Regions from separate parts of the Paenibacillus sp. FSL R5-0527 genome, predicted to be linked through region 2. Evidence: predicted binding sites of a transcription regulator. Region 2 holds the regulator's gene; the other holds the start of a gene.
The links. Region 2 encodes Rex, which represses fermentation and respiration genes when NADH is low (regulators of the CRP and FNR family bind a similar motif). Its sites were predicted from a motif close to TTGTGAAATATTTCACAA; they were not measured.
Positions count from the first base shown of each region.

Region 1: a site for Rex is predicted at 980-997, ahead of pflB (formate C-acetyltransferase). Genes of this name have one in related genera too.

Region 1 is NZ_JBBOYI010000001.1:5,285,271-5,288,969, reverse strand. Features, by position in the region: gene adhE (bifunctional acetaldehyde-CoA/alcohol dehydrogenase) at 1-773, shown strand, start outside; gene pflB (formate C-acetyltransferase) at 1,069-3,330, shown strand; gene pflA (pyruvate formate-lyase-activating protein) at 3,406-3,699, shown strand, end outside.
Region 2 is NZ_JBBOYI010000001.1:5,080,293-5,083,991, reverse strand. Features, by position in the region: gene dinG (ATP-dependent DNA helicase DinG) at 1-2,133, shown strand, start outside; gene NYE69_RS22415 (redox-sensing transcriptional repressor Rex) at 2,146-2,802, shown strand; gene NYE69_RS22410 (amidohydrolase) at 2,792-3,699, shown strand, end outside.

The DNA.
Region 1 (3,699 bases), 200 kb from region 2:
TCGCCGTCATCACGGACAAAATCAAAGGCAATACGAAGTATCCTTTGGCCGATTACGAACTGACGCCGGACGTGGCGATCATCGACCCGGTATTCGTGTACAGCCTGCCGAAAACCGCCGTGGCCGACACGGGCATGGACGTTCTGACGCATGCGATCGAAGCTTACGTATCCGTCATGGCCAACGATTACACGGACGGACTGTGCATTAAAGCGATCCAGCTCGTCTTCCAGTACCTTGAAAAATCGGCGCTGACCGGCGACGAACTGGCCCGCGAGAAAATGCACAACGCTTCGACGATCGCGGGGATGGCGTTCTCCAACGCGTTCCTCGGCATCAACCACAGCTTGGCCCATAAATGGGGCGGCGAATTCCATACGGCGCATGGCCGGACCAACGCGATTCTGATGCCGCACGTCATCCGTTACAACGCCAAGAAGCCGACGAAATTTGCCGCTTGGCCGAAATACACGCATTTCGTCGCCGACGAACGTTATGCGGAAATCGCCCGCATCTTGGGGCTGCCGGCGCGGACGACGGAAGAAGGCGTGAAGAGCCTGATCAATGCGATCCGCGACCTGAACAGAAAGCTCGGCATTCCGGAAACGTTCCAGGATCTCGGCTTCGATCCGAAAGTGTTCGAATCGCGCGTCGATTATTTGGCCGACCGCGCGTTCGAAGACCAATGCACGACCGCCAATCCGAAGCTGCCGCTGGTGACGGAGCTGGCGGAAGTTTATCGCGACGCTTTCTACGGAAGATTTGAAGATTAAGTGAACAAAGGGTTTTGAAAACGTGAGAAATATCACTATATGTGATATTTCTCACAATCTTATTCGACAAATTGAGCTATGATTACAGTATAAATGATCCCTCAAAGTTTGATGACGGATTAGCCCCGGGAATAACAACGGGGACTCAATCGAAGCCTTAATCGGGTACATTTAACGTTATAAATGTGAAAATTATCACGTAAATTATGTGAAAAATATCACAAATTTTAAGGGATCATGAGGCGCGGTACATCTCCTTCGAACCGCGACCAAAATATAAATGGAGGGAATAAAGATGTCGGTGATCGAAAAGGAAGTACAAACCGTGGACAATGCTTGGAGAGGATTCAAACCGGGCAAATGGATGAAAGAAGTGAACACCCGCGATTTCATCCAAACCAACATCAAACCTTATGAAGGCAACGAATCCTTCTTGGCGGGCGCGACGGCCAACACAAAAGCTTTGTGGGAAATCGTGTCGCAGCTGTCCAAGAAAGAACGGGAAGCCGGCGGAGTGCTGGATGTGGACGTCAACACGCCATCCACGATCACTTCCCACGCTGCGGGGTATTTGGATAAGGACAAGGAGCAAATCGTAGGCGTACAGGGCTCGGCCCCATTCCAACGCACGATTCGCCCGTTCGGCGGGATCAATATGGTCATCAACTCCTGTAAGGCTTATGGCTATGAACTGCCGCAGGAAATTATAGACTTGTTTACGCATATTCGCAAAACGCATAACCAAGGCGTTTTTGATGCTTATACATCGGAGATGAGAGCGGCTCGTAAAGCCGGCATTATTACCGGGCTTCCCGACGCTTACGGCCGCGGCCGGATCATCGGCGACTACCGCCGGGTGGCGCTGTACGGCGTGGATTTCCTGATCAAGCAAAAACAACAGGAACTGAAAGCTCTCGAAGTGGATGTCATCGACGAGGATGTGATCCGCCTCCGCGAAGAACTGTCCGAACAAATCCGTGCGCTCGGCGAACTGAAACAGCTGGGCGAAATGTACGGATTCGATATTTCGAGACCGGCAAACAATGCCAAGGAAGCTTTCCAATGGCTGTATTTCGGTTACCTGGCAGCCGTTAAGGAACAGGACGGGGCCGCAATGTCCCTCGGACGCGTATCCTCCTTCCTGGACGCTTACATCGAACGCGACCTGGCCGAAGGAACGCTGACGGAAGAAACGGCGCAAGAACTGGTCGATCATTTCGTCATGAAGCTGCGGATCGTGAAATTCCTGAGAACTCCGGAATACAACGAACTGTTCAGCGGCGACCCGACTTGGGTAACGGAATCGCTGGGCGGCATGTCGGTGAACGGCAAAACGCTCGTTACGAAAAACAGTTTCCGCTTTCTGCACACGCTGTACAATCTCGGCCCGGCTCCGGAACCGAACCTGACGGTGCTTTGGTCGGAACAACTGCCTGACGCGTTCAAGAAATATTGCGCCAAAGTATCGATCGAGACCAGTTCGATCCAATACGAAAACGACGACCTGATGCGTCCGATCTACGGCGACGATTACGGCATTGCCTGCTGCGTGTCGGCGATGGAAATCGGTAAACAAATGCAGTTCTTCGGCGCCCGCGCCAACCTGGCCAAAGTGCTGCTGTACGCCATCAACGGCGGTAAAGACGAAAAATCCGGCGTCCAAGTCGGTCCGGAATATCCGGCGATCACGTCCGAGTATCTCGACTACAATGAAGTCAAGAAACGTCTGATTCCGATGATGGAGTGGCTGGCTAAGCTGTATGTCAACGCGCTGAACGTCATCCACTACATGCACGATAAATATTGCTACGAACGGATCGAAATGGCGCTGCACGACCGCGACATTCTGCGGACGATGGCCTGCGGTATCGCCGGCTTGTCCGTAGCGACCGACTCGCTGAGCGCGATCAAATACGCCAAAGTCAAACCGATCCGCAACGAAAACGGCATCGCCGTCGACTTTGAAATCGAAGGCGAATTCCCTTGCTACGGCAACAACGACGACCGTGTCGACCAAATTGCGGTTGAACTCGTGGAAACGTTCATGGGCATGATCCGCAAACACAAAACTTACCGTAACTCGCTGCCGACGCAATCGATCCTGACGATTACCTCGAACGTCGTATACGGTAAGAAAACGGGGACTACGCCGGACGGACGCAAAGCGGGCGAACCGTTTGCGCCGGGGGCCAACCCGATGCACGGCCGCGACAAGAAAGGCGCGCTGGCTTCCTTGAGCTCCGTGGCCAAACTGCCGTACGAACACAGCTTGGACGGCATTTCCAACACGTTCTCGATCGTGCCTAAGGCGCTGGGCAAAGAACTCGACGCCCGCAAATCGAATCTGGTGTCGATGATGGACGGCTACTTCGGCAGCAAAGCCCATCACCTGAACGTCAACGTATTCGATCGCGAAACGCTGCTGGATGCGATGGATCATCCGGAAAATTATCCGCAGTTGACGATCCGCGTATCGGGTTATGCGGTGAACTTCATCAAGCTGACCCGCGAACAACAGCTGGATGTCATCAACCGGACATTCCACGGCAAAATGTAATCCCATTTCCTGCATACAGGCAGCCGATTTCAGGTTGAACCTCCGGTTCAACCTGCCACAGAAAGGGTGACGAAAATGCTAAAAGGTCGCATACATTCATTAGAAACTTTCGGAACGGTCGATGGCCCGGGTATTCGCTTCGTGCTCTTCATGCAAGGCTGCCTGCTGCAGTGCCAGTACTGCCATAATCCAGACACCTGGAACCTGTCGGGCGGAAAAGAAATGACGGTAGAGGAAGTGCTCAGCGAAATCGAACCCTACCTGAACTACTACCGCCCGTCCGGCGGAGGGCTCACGGTCTCGGGCGGGGAAGCGACACTGCAAGCCCCGTTCGTGACCGAGCTGTTCCGGGAAGCGAAGAAACGCTGG
Region 2 (3,699 bases):
AGGGAGCGGCTGCGCGAAAGGCTGCCCCAATACGAGGAGCGCGATGCTCAGAACAAGATGCTGGAGGAAGTGAGCCGGGCTTTTAACGATGACAAGCATCTGCTGATCGAAGCGGGGACCGGGACGGGAAAATCGCTTGGTTACTTGCTGCCCGCGATCTACCATAGCGTCAAACGGGAAGAAAAAGTAATGGTCAGCACGCATACCATTAACCTGCAGGAGCAGCTTCGGGAAAGAGACGTTCCGCTGCTCGCCGAGGTGGTGCCGTTTCCTTTCCTGGCTGCCGTATTTAAAGGCAGGCAGCATTATTTGTGCTTGCGCAAATTTGAACATAAAATAAATAGAAAAGACTTTGCCACGCCGAAAGAAGAGGTGATGACGGCGGCGCAAATGGTCGTGTGGCTGACGCAAACGGTCAACGGCGACGATGAAGAGCTCAATTTGGGCAATCGCGGCGGCGATTTCTGGGAAACGGTGGCCAGCGAGTCGGACTCCTGTCTCGGGCGGTCCTGCCCATGGTTCCGCAAATGCTTCTATCATCGGGCCAAACATGAAGCCGGGGTCGCCGATGTGGTCATTACGAACCACTCCAAGCTGTTTACCGATATCCAGGCCGGGCATCAGCTGCTGCCGGGATACGAGCGCCTGGTCATCGACGAGGCCCATCATTTGGAGGATGTGGCGGGGAAACACCTGGGCATTCATATGAAGTATTTTACCGTCATTCATACGCTCACCCGGCTGTTTAAAGACAGCAAGACCGGCCAGCTGCCGAATCTCCGCATCGCTTTGCAGGCGGCGGGGGGCGAAAAAACGGGCGAATGGTGCCGGGTCATCGACGAAATGTACCCGACGCTGATCGATGTGAAGGAAAGCTGGGACAAGCTCAGCGAGCTGCTGTTTGCCCTGATGCCGGAACGGAGCGACGCCGCGCCCGGCGATCCGGGCCAATTCGTTTACCGCCTGCTTCCGCTAAAGAAACCGCAGGAATGGGATAAGCTGTCGGCGCTGGAGAACCAGATTTACGTTGCGCTAGGGGACGTGCTCCGCAAAGGCGACCGGATGCTGGCGCAAATCCGGGAAGAGCAGGAGGATTACGGTTCCGAAAGCCTCCTGACCGACATCAACGGGTTATTCAAGGATTTGGCCAACGAGCGGGAGGCCCTGCGTTTCTTCATGAAGCTGGAGAGCGAGGAGACGGTGTACTGGATGGAAGCGAACGGGAATTTCCGCAGCCGCTCCCTGCAGATGTATGCCGTTCCGATCGACGTTAGCGCGCAATTGAAGGAATACTTTTTCGACAGAAAAAAAAGCGTGGTGATGACCTCGGCGACGCTGTCGGTCGACAAGTCGTTCCAGTATATGATCGAACAGCTGGGACTGACGGAAGCGGCCGGGGAAGGACGGCTGAACACGGCGATGCTGCCGTCGCCGTTTGATTACCGCAGCCAGGCTCTGCTCGTCATCCCGCGCGATTTTCCGAGCGTGAAGGGGAGCGTGGGCGACGACCATTTCGTCAGCACGCTGGTGCGTTCGCTCGCCGATACCGCGGTTGCGACGCAAGGCCGTATGCTGGTGCTGTTCACATCGTACCGGATGCTGCGGCAGGTTTACGAGCCGTTGAAGGAGCTATTGTCGGCGCAAGGAATCACGGTCATCGGCCAGGGGATGGACAGCGGCAGCCGCAGCAAGCTGACCCGGCGCTTTCAGGGCCAGGCGGCGTCAGTGCTGCTGGGGACGAGCAGCTTCTGGGAAGGCGTGGACATTCCGGGCGAAGCGTTGACGAGCCTGGCGATCGTCCGCCTGCCCTTCCAGCCTCCCAACCATCCGCTGGTGGAAGCGAAAAGCGAACGGCTGCAGAAGGAGAAGAAAAATCCTTTCATGAAACTGTCCGTGCCCCAGGCGGTCATCCGCTTCAAGCAGGGATTCGGCAGGCTCGTCCGCTCCTCGCAGGACCGGGGGATCGTGGTTGTTTACGATACCCGCATCTTGGAGTCTTACTACGGGAAATACTTTTTATATTCACTGCCCGGGCCGAAGATGGAGCATATGCCGCTCACTCAGATGGTTCCGCGCATATCGGAATGGTTAAATCCGGGAGACGAAAACGTCTCTAAGTCCGCGTCAGAATAGGGGGATAAACGTATGAAATCCGAAAAAATTTCCGATGCCGTCGTCCGCCGGCTGCCGGTGTATTTGCGGTTCCTCAACGAGCTGAGCCGGCGCGAAGTGCCTACGGTGTCCTCGCAGGAGCTCGGCCAGAAGCTGGACCTCAACCCGGCCCAGATCCGCAAGGATCTGGCCTACTTCGGCGATTTCGGGCGAAAGGGCATCGGCTACGATGTCGCGTATTTGATCGAGAAAATCCAGCAAATCCTCAACTTGGACCAGCAGATCAACGTTGCGCTGGTCGGCGCCGGTAATTTGGGGCAGGCGCTTTCGAATTACAACGCTTATTTGAAAGACAACATGAAAATCGTGGCGGTGTTCGACGCCTCTCCGGCCAAGATCGGCACGCAAATCAACAACATCACGATCCAGCCGATCGAAGAGCTGACGGAAACGGTGCGGGAGAAAAATGTCCGGATCGGGATCATTACCGTCCCGGATTACGAAGCGCAGCGCGTGGCGGATCAATTGGTGGCGGCGGGAATCGGGGCCATTCTGAACTTCGCTCCGACGATTTTGAAGGTGCCTCCGGAAGTCCGCATCCATGCCGCCGATTTCACGACCGATTTGCTCAGTCTGGCTTATTACTTGAATGACGGAAGCGGAAAGGAACAACCTGCCCATGAGTCGTAAATGGTTAATCAAGAACGGAACCTTTGTCGTGTTCGAACAAGATCGTTCCATTGTACAGGGCTATATGCTCGTTGAGGGCGACACGATTTCCTATATCGGCGAGCAGCTTCCTGAAGGGGCGGAAGACGCGGAAACCTTCGACGGAAAAGGGCTGCTGTTCATGCCGGGGCTGATCAACACGCACGGCCACGCGGCGATGTCGCTGCTGCGCGGATACGGCGACGACATGGTGCTGCAGACCTGGCTTCAGGAAAAAATGTGGCCGATGGAAGCCAAGTTCACCGCCGGCGATGTGTACGCCGGGACGGCGTTGTCCGTGCTGGAGATGCTGAAAGGCGGAACGACCACGTTCCTGGACATGTACGACCATATGGATGAAGTGGCCAAAGTGGTTCAGGAGTCGGGCATCCGCGCCGTGCTGATGCGCGGCGTCATCGGGTTGTGCCCGCCGGACGTGCAGCAGCAGAAGCTGAACGAAGCGATCGCGTTTGCGAAAAATTGGCACGGCCGGGCGGACGGCCGAATCACGGCGATGATTTCGCCGCACGGGCCGTACACCTGTCCGCCGGAATTTTTCGAGAAATTCGTACAAGCGGCTCATGATCTGGATCTGCCGATGCATACGCATATGTCGGAGACGCGGGCGGAAGTGGAGCAAAACGTGAACGATTACGGAGTCAGACCCGTTCAGCATTTGCTGAACCTCGGGATGTTCTCCCGTCCGTCGCTGCTTGCTCACGCCGTGCATTTGACCGATGAGGAGATCGATATTTTGGCGGCCCATAACGTGGCGGTGTCGCACAATCCCGGCAGCAACCTGAAGCTGGCCAGCGGCGTGGCGCGGGTGCCGGCACTGCTTGGCAAAGGCGTGGTCGTTTCGCTTGGAACGGACGGCGC